One region of the Salinicola lusitanus genome, then DNA from elsewhere that is predicted to be linked to it. Evidence: predicted binding sites of a transcription regulator. Region 1 holds the regulator's gene; each other region holds the start of a gene.
The links. Region 1 encodes LexA, which represses DNA repair genes until DNA is damaged. Its sites were predicted from a motif close to TACTGTNTANNTANACAGTA; they were not measured.
Positions count from the first base shown of each region.

Region 1 (3,481 bases):
CCTTCCTGATCGATCGCAACCAGGATATCGGGGCGACACTCGCGAATCTGGCCGATCAACGCCTGGGTCGTGGCGACGTCCGGGGTGTTCCTGGCAAACAGCAAGACACCACCGACCTCCGCTCGCGAGATCAACTGGCGCTCTTCGTCACGTAACTGGGTGCCTTCGACATCCAGCATGACCGGGCCGAGAGGTTGAGTCATAGCTAACACCTGAGACCATTGAGCGCCCGATTCTAGACGACAGTGGGTTCCCATGACAGAGGCCGAGGGTGCCAGGAGTCATCCTCTCACTCGACAGCCGAACCGACCTTCTCGAGGGACGCAGGCAGCGGCGCCTGCATGCCGGCCACCACGACCGGACGAAGGTGGCGGATCAGCTCCCTGACCGACATGTGTTCCTGATACTCGCTGTCGGCGATATCCCTCAGCGCATCCAGTCCGGACAGGGTGAAGATCACCGTGCCCAGCATGAAATGGAGTCGCCAGAATCGCTCGGCATCCGGCAGGTCCGGCGTCGCCAGTCGCAGGCAGCGGACGAAACGGTGGAACGTCTCCCCGTAGTGCTCCTGGATGTAGCGCCGCAGATGTCCCTGGGCCTGCGTATAGGCCAACCCCAGCAGCTTCATGAAGACCTTGAGGCTGTTACGTTCGGCGGGCACCTCCAGAACGCTGGTGGCAAGCTGCTCCAGCAGTACCTCGAGTGGCACGCCCCCGTTCCGGTAGCGAGCCTCCAGCCCATCCAGCGCCAGATTCAGCCGCTCCGAGAAGGGATCGAGATAGCGGGCAAACACGGCCTGGATCAACGCTTTCTTGGACCCAAAATGATAATTCACCGCCGCCAGATTGACCTTGGCCCGGGTCGTGATGTTGCGCAGCGAGGTTTCAGCGAACCCCTTTTCGGCAAAAAGGACCTCCGCCGTATCGAGAATACGAGTAACGGTGTCGGGTCGGGCCATGTCATACCTCGTGCCTGAGAACAACGACTTAGAACGATTATGATTCTAATCATTCCCACACAAGCCACACAATCGAGCATTTCGTCGGACCTGGAGTTCCGGGTCTCCCAGTCCGGGCGCGAAAGACTTCCCTCATCGCCAACGACTGGATACAATTCCAGCCTGTATGCATGAACACGCCTGGCTGCGGATCGGACGCCACCCAATCCGATCCATGTCCAGTTGGATAACGCCTGGCAATCCAAGCAGGCCCCAAATCGCCTGATTGACCCTCAAGGCCCGGGAGAGACCGATGGCGCGACCGCTCACCGCACGACAGCAGAACGTCTATGATTTCATCGTCAAGACGATGGGCGAATTCGGCTACCCGCCGACACGAGCCGAAATCGCCCGCGCGCTGGGGTTCCGCTCCCCCAACGCCGCCGAGGAGCACTTGCGCGCGCTGGACCGCAAGGGCGTCATCCGCATGATACCCGGCACCTCCCGCGGGATCCGACTGCCCACCAGCGGGCAGGAAGCCGAGCCCGCCGAAGCCGCTGCCGAGGGCTTGCCGGTGATCGGCAGCGTCGCTGCGGGCAGCCCGATTCTGGCCACCGAACACATCGACCGATACTGCCCCCTCCCGGCCGACTATTTCACGCCCAGCGCCGACTACCTGCTCCGGGTTCGCGGACTGTCGATGAAGGACGCCGGAATCTTCGACGGCGACCTGCTCGCCGTTCACCGCACCCAGGAGATTCGCAACGGCCAGATCGTCGTGGCAAGGCTGGAAGACGACGTCACCGTCAAGCGCTTCCAGCGCCAGGGTAGCCGGGTCACGCTCATCGCCGAGAATGCGGACTTCGAGCCCATCGTGATCGATCTGAAGCATCAGCACCTGGAGATCGAGGGACTCGGCGTTGGCGTCATTCGCGGTGGCAACGGCACCGGCCTTCACTGAGGCTATCGCCCGGCGCCATGCGCAAGATTCTGCACGCCGACTGCGACTGCTTCTACGCGGCCGTGGAGATGCGCGACGATCCGTCGCTCGCGAATACGCCGCTGGCGATCGGCGGAAGTGCCGAGCGACGGGGGGTGATCGCTACCTGCAACTACCCGGCGCGGCAATTCGGCGTGCACTCCGCCATGCCCACGGCGCGAGCGCTGCGTCTGTGTCCCGAGTTGAAGCTGCTGCCGCCCGACTTCAACAAGTATCGGGAAGTATCGCAGCAGATCCAGGCGATCTTTCACGAACTGACACCGCTGGTCGAGCCACTCTCTCTCGATGAAGCCTACCTCGACGTGACCGAAGTCACCCGATTCCGGGGCAGCGCCACCTGGATGGCTCGCTGGCTCAAGGACGAAGCCCTGGCGAGAACGGGCATCGTCATCTCGGTCGGCGTCGCCCCCAACAAGTTCCTTGCCAAGATCGCCAGCGACTGGGACAAACCCGACGGCCTGTTTGTGATCCCGCCGACGGAGATGGAGTCGTTCATTACCGACTTGCCGGTCAGGAAACTCCATGGCGTCGGGCCGGCGACGGCAACCAAGCTCGATACCTTGGGGATCGCCAGTTGTGCCGATCTCCGGGCCCAGTCGATGGACAAGCTGCTGGATCAGTTCGGCAAGTTCGGACGCCGTCTGCACGAATTGGCGCACGGCATCGACGACCGTCCGGTCAATGTCTCGCGTGAACGCAAATCCGTCAGCGTCGAGACCACCTATGACCGCGACCTGCCCCACCTGAGTGACTGTCACGGCGCGCTCGAGCCCCTGATCGAGAAACTCCACGATCGCGTCGCCCGCCATGGCGATCCTGCCATTGCCAAGCAGTTCGTCAAAGTACGCTTCGACGACTTCTCCAGCACCACGCAGGAAACGGGGGCTCGCGGCATCATCGACGCGCGCTTCCATGAGCTGCTGGAGAGCGCATGGCGACGAGGCGAGCGCCCGGTCAGGCTGCTGGGTGTCGGCGTGCGGCTGGTGCCGGAGCAGGAGCAGCGCCAGTTGGGCCTGTTCGACGGCGACCAACCGGCGACGCCTTGAACGTCAGGTGGCGCGGATCAGGAGAACACCACCGTCTTGTTGCCGTGAATGAGCACGCGATCCTGTAGATGCCATCGCAATCCACGCGCGAGCACGGCCTTTTCCACATCGCGCCCCAGCCGCACCAGGTCCTGGGGTGTATGGCAATGCGACACGCGCTGGATGTCCTGTTCGATGATCGGCCCCGCGTCGAGCTCCTCGGTGACGTAGTGGCAGCTGGCACCGATCAGCTTGACGCCACGCTCGAAGGCTTGGTGGTAAGGCTTGGCCCCGGCGAACGACGGCAGGAAGCTGTGGTGGATATTGATGACTCGCCCGGCGTACCGCTGGCAGAGATCGGGTGGCAGAATCTGCATGTATCGCGCCAGTACCACGCTGTCGGCTTCGGCCGCCGCTATCAGACGCTCGGTCTGGGCAAAGGCCGACGCCTTGTCGCCGGGCTCCACCGGAACGTGATGGAACGGAATCCCGTACCAGGCGACCATGGCGCGCAGATCG
Region 1 is NZ_CP151919.1:3,877,657-3,881,137, forward strand. Features, by position in the region: gene nagZ (beta-N-acetylhexosaminidase) at 1-203, opposite strand, end outside; gene AAGT95_RS17510 (TetR/AcrR family transcriptional regulator) at 290-958, opposite strand; gene lexA (transcriptional repressor LexA) at 1,251-1,898, shown strand; gene dinB (DNA polymerase IV) at 1,916-2,983, shown strand; gene purU (formyltetrahydrofolate deformylase) at 3,001-3,481, opposite strand, start outside.

Region 2 (3,481 bases), 2.2 Mb from region 1:
GCGGACTCGCCCGGCTTCGTCCAGTTGAGACATCAGCGTGCGGGTCGCATCGTCGCTGGAGTGCTTCTCGATATGCAGATGCTGATGCGCCTGCGCCGCCACCTGCGGCAGGTGGGTCACGGTCATGACCTGGGCATCGCTGCCCAGCCGGCGCAGCAGTTGCCCGACGATCTCGGCGGTAGCGCCGGAGATGCCGACGTCGACCTCGTCGAAGACCAGCGTCGCCAGGGTGCTGTGACTGGCGGCAACGACCTGAATCGCCAGGCTGACGCGAGAGAGTTCGCCGCCCGAGGCGACCTTGGCCAGCGGCCGGGTCGGTTGGCCCGGGTTGGCGCTGATCTGCAGGCTGACCCTATCCAGGCCGTGGGGTTGAGGGGTCTCCAGCGGCGAGACATCGACGGCGAAGCGCGCCTTGTCCATTCCCAGAAACGCCAGCTGCTCCTGGACCTGCCGGGCGAAAACCTTGGCGGCGCGCTGTCGCGTTTCGCTGATCTCCCTGGCGCTGTCGCGGTACTGCTGGCGTAGCTCGTCGAGCCTGGTTCGCAGGGTCTCGAGGTCGTTGTCACCGCCGTCGAGCGCCTCCAGCTCTTCCCGCAGCCGGCGATGCAGCCCACTCAGCTCCTCCGGCATGACGTGATGCTTGCGCGCGATCCGGTGAATCTCGCCGAGTCGCTCCTCGACCCAGGCCAGCCGTTGCGGATCGAGCTCCGTCGACTCGACGAAATGGTGCAGTTCCCGGGCCGCTTCCTCGATCTGGATCTGGGCGTCGTTGAGCATGCCCAGTGCCTCCGACAGTGCGCCGCGGTCGCTGCCCGGCACCCGGGACAGCCGCTGGGTTGCCTGCGACAGCAGCGTCGATGCGCCGTGTTCGTCATGGTCGCAGCTGTCCGCCGCGAACTGCGCCTCGCGCAGGCTCTCCTCGAGGTGGGCCAGGGTCTCCTGCTCCTGCTCCAGGTCGGCGAGTTCGTCCGCCTGGAGATCGAGCTGATCCAGCTCCTCGACCTGATAGCGCAGCAGCTGGCGCTTGGCCTGGCGCTCCTCGTCGTTCTCGCTGCGTTGACGATACTGCCGGCGCAGCGCGTGCCATTGGCGATGGAGGTCGCCAAGCTCGGCGACCGCCTTGTGATGGCCGGCGGCGTCGTCGAGCAGGCGGCGGTGGGTATCCTCGTTGAGCAGCGCCTGATGCGCATGCTGGCTGTGCACGTCGATCAGGCACTCGCCCAGTTCTCGCAGGTCGGCGATGGTGCAGGGCTGGCCGTTGATCCACGCCTTGGAGCGTCCGTTGGCGGTGACGACGCGGCGAAGCAGGCAGTCGTCCGTCGCCAGTTCGCGGGCGGCCAGCCACGCCCGGGCATCTTCCCGCTCTGCGATGTCGAAGCGCGCGCTCAGATCGGCGCGGTCGGCGCCGTGGCGCACGCCGCCGGCGTCGGCCCGCTCTCCCAGGCAGAGGCCCAGCGCACCGAGCAGGATCGACTTGCCGGCCCCGGTCTCGCCAGTGATGGCGGTCATGCCGGCCTGAAACTCCAGGTCCAGCGTGTCGACGATAGCGAAGTCACGAATGGCGAGTTGGATCAGCATGCGGCCTCCTGCGGGGCAATGGCGGCGATACGGTCAGCGGGCGGTGGACGATCGGTGATTCGGGTTTCTGGTTGTTTATACAGTAGTCGAAAATGGCCTTCAACGGCTGTCGTGATGGTGTGGTGACGAAACGCTTGAGATCTGAATCGATAGCCCCATATAGGCAGACAACTTCCGACGCTTGTCGAATCGCTGTCACAACACCTTGCCAGGAGAGATTCATGGCTAGAGATCCGCAGAACCCCGTAGACGAAGAACTCGAGCGCGCCGAACGCGACGGCGAGCCCCAGCACCAGTCCACCAACGAGACGTTGGACGGCGATCTGGAGCAGTTCGCGGAGTCGCTCGAACACGAGGCGGATGACTTCGAGGGGGAGGCCAATCCCGAGGCCGAGGTTCTGGCCGCCCGAGTCGAGGAGCTCGAGCAGGCGCTGGCAGATGCCAAGGATCAGTCGATGCGCGCCGCTGCCGAGGCACAGAACGCGCGTCGTCGTGCCGAGCAGGATGCCGACAAGGCGAAGAAGTTCGCGCTCGAGAAGTTCGTCAAGGAACTATTGCCGGTGGTCGACAGCCTGGAGAAGGGGCTGGAGAGCATGCAGGAGGTCGACGAGACCCACCGCGAGGGCGTCTCGATGACGCTCCGGATGCAGCTCGACGTGCTGGGCAAGTTCGGTGTCGAGCAGCTCGATCCCCAGGGCGAGCCGTTCGATCCGCAGTTCCACGAAGCCATGACCATGGTTCCCAATCCGGAACTGGAACCCAATACCGTGATGGACGTCATGCAGAAGGGCTATACCCTCAACGGCCGGTTGATTCGGCCGGCGATGGTCGTGGTCAGCAAGGCGGCGGGGTAGAGGGTCGGGTGCCGCGGCCGGGCCGATACTGCAACTGAGTGTCGGCGGGGACTTGAAAGGCGCCGGCCAGCCCCCACATAGCAAGCAATCGCGCAGCAAGCGCCGTCATCCAAACGAATTGAGTCGTCAACGAATAGTTAGAGGTGAGGAATTATGGGACGCATCATTGGCATCGACCTGGGTACGACCAACTCCTGTGTCGCCGTACTCGATGGTGACAAGACTCGTGTGATCGAAAATGCCGAAGGTGGCCGCACGACGCCTTCCATCATCGCGTATACCGATGACGGCGAAACGCTGGTCGGTCAGGCGGCCAAGCGTCAGGCGGTCACCAACCCGACCAACACGCTCTACGCCATCAAGCGTCTGGTCGGCCGCAAGTTCAAGGACGATGTCGTCCAGAAAGACATCAAGATGGTGCCTTACGAGATCGTCGAAGCCGACAACGGCGACGCCTGGGTCAAGGTCAACGACAACAAGTTGGCACCGCCCCAGGTCAGCGCCGAAGTGCTGAAAAAGATGAAGAAGACCGCCGAGGACTATCTCGGTGAAGAAGTGACCGAAGCGGTCATCACCGTGCCGGCCTACTTCAACGACTCTCAGCGCCAGGCGACCAAGGACGCCGGCCGTATCGCCGGTCTCGAAGTCAAGCGCATCATCAACGAGCCGACCGCAGCCGCGCTGGCCTACGGCATGGACCGCTCCACCGGTGACCGCACCATCGCGGTCTACGACCTGGGTGGCGGTACCTTCGACATCTCGATCATCGAAGTGGCCGACGTCGATGGCGAGAAGCAGTTCGAGGTGCTGGCGACCAACGGTGACACCTTCCTGGGTGGCGAGGATTTCGACCTCAAGCTGATCGACTATCTCGTCCAGCAGTTCAAGAGCGATTCCGGCATCGACCTGTCCGGCGACAGCCTCGCCATGCAGCGTCTGAAGGAAGCCGCCGAGAAGGCCAAGATCGAGCTCTCTTCCGCCCAGCAGACCGAAGTCAACCTGCCCTACATCACGGCGGACAACACCGGTCCCAAGCACCTGGCGATCAA
Region 2 is NZ_CP151919.1:1,641,088-1,644,568, forward strand. Features, by position in the region: gene recN (DNA repair protein RecN) at 1-1,578, opposite strand, end outside; gene grpE (nucleotide exchange factor GrpE) at 1,800-2,432, shown strand; gene dnaK (molecular chaperone DnaK) at 2,586-3,481, shown strand, end outside.
Region 2: a site for LexA is predicted at 1,644-1,663, ahead of recN (DNA repair protein RecN). Genes of this name have one in related genera too.

Region 3 (3,481 bases), 330 kb from region 1:
GTACCAGCACGATGGCGCCCGCCATCATGAAGTTACCCAGGAAGCTGAAGTCCTTGCGCGTGATCAGCGCCACGGCCGACAGCCCCAGGAAGGTGGCCGCGGTCATGCCCAGCGCCGTCATCACCAGCTGCGCGCCATTGGGAATCGACAGATAGAGGTCGATGATCGGCCCCAGCGTGAAACCCATGAAACCGGTGAAGGCGAAGATCGCCGCGATGCCGGCACCGGAGTTGGCGGTCTTGTGGACCAGGAACATCAGGCCATAGGCACCGATGAAGAACACGAAGATGTTGAGCTGCGTGACGCCCATCGCCATGGCGACGCCGGCGGTCACGGCGGAGAATAGCAGTGTCATGGCCAGCAACATGTAGGTGTTGCGCAACACCTTGTTGGTGCTGACCGCACTCGATCGGCGATCGGTGATGTCGTGCGACGTTCGATAATCCATTTGTCGTCCCCTCAGTTCTGTTGAAACTCACCCGTAGACCAGAATGCCCTTGCAAAGTTCCCCTGACAAGCGTTATACGCTCGCCGCAAAGCGAAATAACTCCTTGAAAGCTAAAGAACCTATTGACGCGCTCCAATAAGCTGGTAGTATTCCCCGCCGTAAGCCGGAGGGATGGCAGAGCGGTTGAATGCACCGGTCTTGAAAACCGGCGTAGGTTAATAGCCTACCCAGGGTTCGAATCCCTGTCCCTCCGCCACCTTACATTCGAAAGCCCCGACAGCCTCATCGCTGCGGGGCTTTTTCGTTTCTGAGCCCGTCAAACCGCTCCAGACCCGTCATCTTGGAAAGGCCGGATCACGTGCGCGCTCCCCGCTTGAACCTCATACCGTATAACGGCGCAGGATCAGCCCGCCCTCTCCGAGCCGAGGCAGAGGCACCGGCGCCTATTCACCTCGATCGTAAGCCGCTACTCTCGTGACTCACAGGGTCGCATCGGCAGGGAGGGAGTGGATGAAACCCGTGTTGGCTGCGCTTGCGCTCGCCGCCCTGGCCGGATGTTCGAGCCAGAACCGGGACGCATCGATCGCCTCGACGGACGCCTGTGACAAGGTGGCACCCTACGAGACGCCTGCGCAGCGAGTTGACGAGACAGTACAGCAGCTGGCGCATGCTACCGGCTGTTTCGTGAAGACCGACTTGACCAGGACGGCTGGCATTCGGGTCAATGGCATTCACGGGACGATGTCCATCCGCGAGGCGCTTGAAACGGCTATCCGAGGTACCAATCTGGAAATCACCGACAGCGAACCGAACACTATCCATGTCGTGATAATGCCCTAGTTTCTGGGAGCGCCCCCTCGCCCGCCCCCATCTCGGGAACGCGTGGAGACCGCGAGCCAGCTGGATCAGCGGAGGAGACAGATCATCTGATGAGGAATATCGCCTTGGACCAAACTGTGAAATTCGCCTTTGCGGGACTACTGGTCATGGCCGCCATGCCACTGCATGCGATGGCCGCACCGCTGGAGTGTTCGTCGGATAGCTTGATGAAGCATGTCAGCGAGCAGACCCGGGAGATCGACGCCTATATATCGAACAGCGATAACCCGCAGCAGACGCAACAGGCGCTGACGAGCATGGCCAGAGGGTTGCGCGAGAGCGGCCAGGTCTCCAACCACGACAACGAGATGAAGCAGCTGGCGAGTGGCGCGGAATTCCAGCCCTCCCAATCATTCTGCGACGACATGCAGACCACCATGGCTGCGATTCGGTCGTACATGGAGAGTCATCCGCAATAGACCTGGAGGCGCTCACGGGATTCTTCTTGCGGCCCGATAGCGGTTGTGTTGACGCCCTCTGTCGCGGATACTGTATGCATGAACAGTTATTGCGGAGCGATCGATGATCATCCCCTTCCCGACGCCCGAGAGACGGCTCGTGCGGCGTATCGAGCAGTTGATTTCGCGAGCGCAAGCCAACCACTTCCACCAGGTCGCGATCAGCCGTGGCACACACGAACCCATCCACGAATGGGAGCGTCTCGTCGAACAGTTCGACGATAGTGATCAGGTTCGGGTCATTCATATCACCCATCACGATATTCTGCTGAGCTGGCGCCTCCCCACGACTGGACTGGCTTCATGAACCAAGGCGGACAGTCTTGATCGAGGCGCTCGGCGAAATTTTCATCAGGGGGGCGGATGAGTTCGCAAACAGTGCTACTCTGCATCTAGCTTTCAGTGATGTCGACAATGCACCGAGCGTTAATCTCCTTCGTCGTCCCCCTCGTCTTGGCTGGCTGTGTGTCGGCGACGCCACGACTGACGGCGACGAACTTTCTGCGAGACAGCAACACCTGCGAACGTCAGACGCATCAGATCGCCGGTGAGCCGGAGTATCAGTTGTGCATGGCGCGTCTGGGATGGCCGGACCCACAGACGCAGGCGTCACTGGAGCAGGCCGATGATGGCCGCGACAATCAGAATGCGGGCTTCATTGATGAAGCGATCAATGGCCTTCAGTTCGGTCTGCAGTGGGACCTGGACCCGGACTGACCTTTTTCGCGACGAACAAGCCCCATCCACTTGCCGTACCACGTCGGCACCACAGCCAACCCGATAGCCGATGCATCTTCAGGAGGATTCGATCATGGCAGAGCCATTCGTCGAGATAAGAAAGACGCACAAGCCCGGCAAGCCCGAGCAGGTATGCTACGAGGTCTATGATGGTGATACGGGAGGCAGCCTGGGCCATTTCGCGGAAGCCGCGGAGGCGAAAAAGCGAGCCGACAGCATGAACAGTATGACCTCCCGCGAAACCGGCAAACGGCTGGACAATCCCACCGATGATGCCGACGTCGAGTGACGCCGGCCGTCGGTCTCAGTGGTAGAGGCGCAACCCCACCCGCGTCACACGATTACCCTCCATCTCACTGACCACCCAGTGAAAACCGTGCCAGTCGACGTCATCCCCGACGACGGGATGACCGCCGACACGCAGCGCCACGAACTCTCCCAGCGTCATCTCCTGCTCCCCCGGACTCAGGGTCAAACCGTAGGCGCTGGCGACTTCCTGCATGAGCGCTTCGCCGTCCAGGGTAAATGTACCGAAGAAGGCACGCTCGCGCTTGAGCTTCGCCTCCCCATTGAACAGGCGGTTGAGAGACGGCAGGTCACCGGTGCGCCCGATCAGGCAGATGACGTCTCCCAACCGCAAACGAGTGCTGCCCTTGGGGTGCAACATGGCATGCTGGCGGAAGATCGCCGAGATCAGGGTCCCCGAGGGCAGACGCAGCAGGCGGATCGGCACGTCATCCAGCGATTCGTTCTCTACCTTGTAGACGAACATCTCGTAGTCGTTCTCCGGGAGCACGCCCAACTGACCCCGACGATCGGGCGTCGTGGTCTCCGGTAGTACCACACGCATCCAGCGAGCGACCCGAGCCAGGGTGGAGCCTTGCAGCAACAGGGAGATCAAGACCACGAAGAACGCCACGTTGAAATAGAGCGTCGCGTTCTCGACACCGCTTATCAT
Region 3 is NZ_CP151919.1:3,548,155-3,551,635, reverse strand. Features, by position in the region: gene AAGT95_RS15965 (Bax inhibitor-1/YccA family protein) at 1-448, opposite strand, end outside; tRNA gene AAGT95_RS15960 (tRNA-Ser) at 614-704, shown strand; gene AAGT95_RS15955 (STN domain-containing protein) at 959-1,288, shown strand; gene AAGT95_RS15950 (hypothetical protein) at 1,405-1,746, shown strand; gene AAGT95_RS15945 (DUF1654 domain-containing protein) at 1,850-2,092, shown strand; gene AAGT95_RS15940 (hypothetical protein) at 2,200-2,502, shown strand; gene AAGT95_RS15935 (hypothetical protein) at 2,597-2,812, shown strand; gene AAGT95_RS15930 (potassium/proton antiporter) at 2,828-3,481, opposite strand, start outside.
Region 3: a site for LexA is predicted at 1,815-1,834, ahead of AAGT95_RS15945 (DUF1654 domain-containing protein). Genes of this name have one in related genera too.

Region 4 (3,481 bases), 1.3 Mb from region 1:
GCTTCGTCGGTCCACTCCCTCGGGCAGGGCGTGCGATAGTCCAGCGCCGAGCCGTCCCAGCCTACGCCGCCACGGGGAGTGGCGATGATCCAGCGTGAACCGCCCATGCGGTCGGCGAAGTGCTCCGCGCCCAGGTCGAGCACGTCATGGGCGGGCTCGAACCAGGCGAGATAGCGCTCACCTCGTCCATCGTCGCAGCGGTGGAAGCGCAGGAAGGCATGCATGTGATGCGCTTCCCGCTTGACCGCGTGCCAGCGCTGATGCAGCACGCGGCCATCGACGTCGGCGGGATGCATGGCCGCGGCGTCGCCCCGGGCCCATCGCCACAACACCCGGTAGAGCAGTGGCCAGCGCGGTTGGTCGTGGCCCTCCGCACGATAGCGCGCAGCGTTGCGCAGCAGCGTCAACTGATCGCGACCGATCCGGATCGGCGCCGGCGGCGGGCCTGGCGGCATGGACGGCGGCTCCTGCCAGGAGAACAGGTCGTCATGACTGGCGTTGCCATCGTGCCAGGTCACGCTGGCCGGTGGCACGCCGAGGTGAAGCAGCCGACGCGCCTGGGTGCGCCACTCGTCGAAGTCGTTGGCCCAGGCAGCGGACGAGGTCGGGCTCATCGAGGCGTTGGCCATGGCGGGATCTCCTGCGGAACGCGGCGCTACCACAACGCCATCTGCGCCGGCTGGGGCTGGGTCAGGCTCTGGCGCAGGCGAGCGCTGTCACCCTGGGCATCGGTGGGGCGGTAGTCCTGGGTCACCACGAAGGGCCGCAGGGTCTCCAGGCGACACCGCAGCGCCACCAGGTCCTGATAGCGGATGCGCCGCAGTCGCCGCAGATCGACCAGTCGTTGCACGCTGCGCAGTCCGATGCCCGGAATGCGGGCGATCATCGCCGGCTCGGCGCGGTTGAGGTCGACCGGGAAGTCGTCGCGGTGGGCCAGCGCCCAGGCCAGCTTGGGATCGATCTCCAGGTCCAGGTTGCCCGGTGCGTTCAGCAACTCCTCGGCCTGGAAGCCGTAGCCGCGAATCAGGAAGTCGGCCTGGTAGAGCCGATGCTCGCGCAGTAGCGGCGGTGCGGCCTGGGGTAGCCCGGCGGGGCGCTCCGGGATCGGGCTGAACGCCGAGTAGTAGACCCGCTTGAGGCGGAAGTCGCGATAGAGATGCTGGGCGGACTGGAGGATGGTGCGGTCATCGGTGGCATCGGCACCGACGATCATCTGCGTGCTCTGGCCGCCGGGTGCGTAGATTGGCGCCATGCGCTTGGGGTTGGCGCTGCGCGGCAGGCGTTTCGAGTCCCGCTGAGCGTCGTCGTTGGCGGCATCGATACGCTGGCGCATGTGCCCCATGGCCGAGTGGATGGTGCCGAGCTCCTTTTCCGGGGCCAGGGTCTTGAGGCTGGTCAGGGTCGGCAGTTCGATGTTCGCGCTCAACCGGTCGGCGTAGCGGCCGGCTTCCTCCAGCAGCCTGGGGTCCGCTTCGGGGATCGCCTTGAGATGGATATAGCCGCGAAACTGATGGGTCTCGCGTAGCAGCTTCGCCACCTGGATCAGCTGCTCCATGGTGTAGTCGCTGGAGCGGATGATCCCGGAGCTCAGGAATAGCCCGCTGATGGTGTTGCGACGGTAGAACGACAGCGTCAGGCGGACGACCTCCTCCGGCGTGAATCGCGCTCGCGGCACATTGCTCGAGCGTCGGTTGACGCAGTACTGACAGTCGAACAGGCAGAAGTTGGTCAGCAACACCTTGAGCAGCGAGACACAGCGCCCATCCGGGGTGAAGCTGTGGCAGATCCCCATGCCGTTCGACGAACCGAGCCCCGCCTTGCCGCGCGATGAGCGCTTGGGCGCGCCGCTGCTGGCGCAGGAGGCATCGTACTTGGCGGCATCGGCGAGGATGGAGAGCTTGTCGATCAGTTCCATGCGGCAATCCTGTGACCCATCTCGAATACTGTCTGGATATACAGTATTCGAGATTGTCGAGATCGACAAGGTGGATTGCCGAATCAGAGGCGGGCGTCGACGCTGGAGAGGCTAAGCGCTCAGCCTGGTTGGGCGATCCGTTTCTCGATCCACGCCCTGACATCGGGGTAGGGGCGCTGCTCGTGGACGCCGAAGCCGTTCAACTGCCGCGCCTTGAGTGGCGTGAACACCGGCATCGACAGCCCGCACAGGAAGTGGGCGATGCGCTGCGCGCCGGGCGACGTCCCGAGCTGTTCGCGGTGGCGTTCGATGAATGGCCCGGCCTGGCGGGTGAAGTCGGCATCGGTCAGTGCGGGCAGTGCCGGTGCCCCCGGCAGGCGTGCGACATGGCCGTGGCAGACCGAGCAGTGGCCGCAGCCTTGGGCAGTCTGATCCGGCTGGCCGCAGCCTTGGGTGGCCTGGGGCTGCTCGAACCGGGTGTCGCCGAAGTAGGCGGCGAGTCGCCGGGTCAGGCAGGTCTCCGATTCGAACAGCTCCAGCATGGCCTGGAGGCGGTCGATCTCCGCCTGCTCCCGGGATTGGCTCTCCGCCAGCAGTCGATCGGCGAGCGCGTCGATATCGAGTTCGGGCTGGCGGACCTCGTAGACGTCGGTCATGCGTTTGCCTTCCAGCACCACCCAGCCCTTGTCCTGGAAGTACTCCAGGGCGGCGATGACCCTCGAGCGCGAGGCATCGATTCCCGCGGCGGCACCGGCCTGATGGAGTCGCTCGAAATCCACCGTGCCCCAGGTCCTGGCGACGGCGATGTTGTCGACGAGCAGGCGAACGAAGTCGGCGCGCTCGCCTTCGAAGCGCGCGATCAGGGCGGCGGTGTCGTCGAGATAGCGCAGGCGATACTCGGCCAGGTAGGCGAAGCGGGGCGCGATGACGCCATGCATCTCGAGCCGGACCAGCAGCGTCTTCAACGGCAGCAGCCGGACGTTGCTGTCGCGGGAGAGCGTGTTGAGCAGCACCGGCCACTGGCGCGCCGGCTGCCGGCCGGCGTCGGCGATCTCGCCGAGCACGTGGCGGATACCCTCGCGCTCCGGGGTGTCGCCGTAGACGAAGTTCTCGAGCACCCGCAGGCCGTCCCGACCGGCCAGCATCAGACAGCGCGACGGTTTGCCGTCGCGGCCGGCGCGGCCGATCTCCTGGCTGTAGTTCTCGATCGACTTGGGCAGGTCGTAGTGGATGACGTTGCGGATATCGCCCTTGTCGATTCCCATGCCGAAGGCGATGGTAGCGACGATGCAGGGAATCTCGCCCTCCATGAAGCCCTGCTGGATCCGGTCCCGGGTCTCGCTGTCGAGGCCGGCGTGATAGGCGCGCGCCGTGAAGCCCTGGTTCGCCAGCGCCTTCGCCACCGACTCGGCGGTCTGCTGCAGCGTGACGTAGATGATGGTGGGCGATTGCTGTTGCGGTGCGCGTTGCGGCGCCAGCCATTCGACCAGTGCGGGGAGGCGGCTGTCGGTCTCGACCGGCTGGACCAGCAGCTCCAGGTTGTCGCGATAGAAGCCGGTGGTGACC
Region 4 is NZ_CP151919.1:2,617,478-2,620,958, forward strand. Features, by position in the region: gene AAGT95_RS11855 (TIGR03915 family putative DNA repair protein) at 1-629, opposite strand, end outside; gene AAGT95_RS11860 (putative DNA modification/repair radical SAM protein) at 656-1,915, opposite strand; gene AAGT95_RS11865 (RecQ family ATP-dependent DNA helicase) at 2,035-3,481, opposite strand, start outside.
Region 4: a site for LexA is predicted at 1,942-1,961, ahead of AAGT95_RS11860 (putative DNA modification/repair radical SAM protein). Genes of this name have one in related genera too.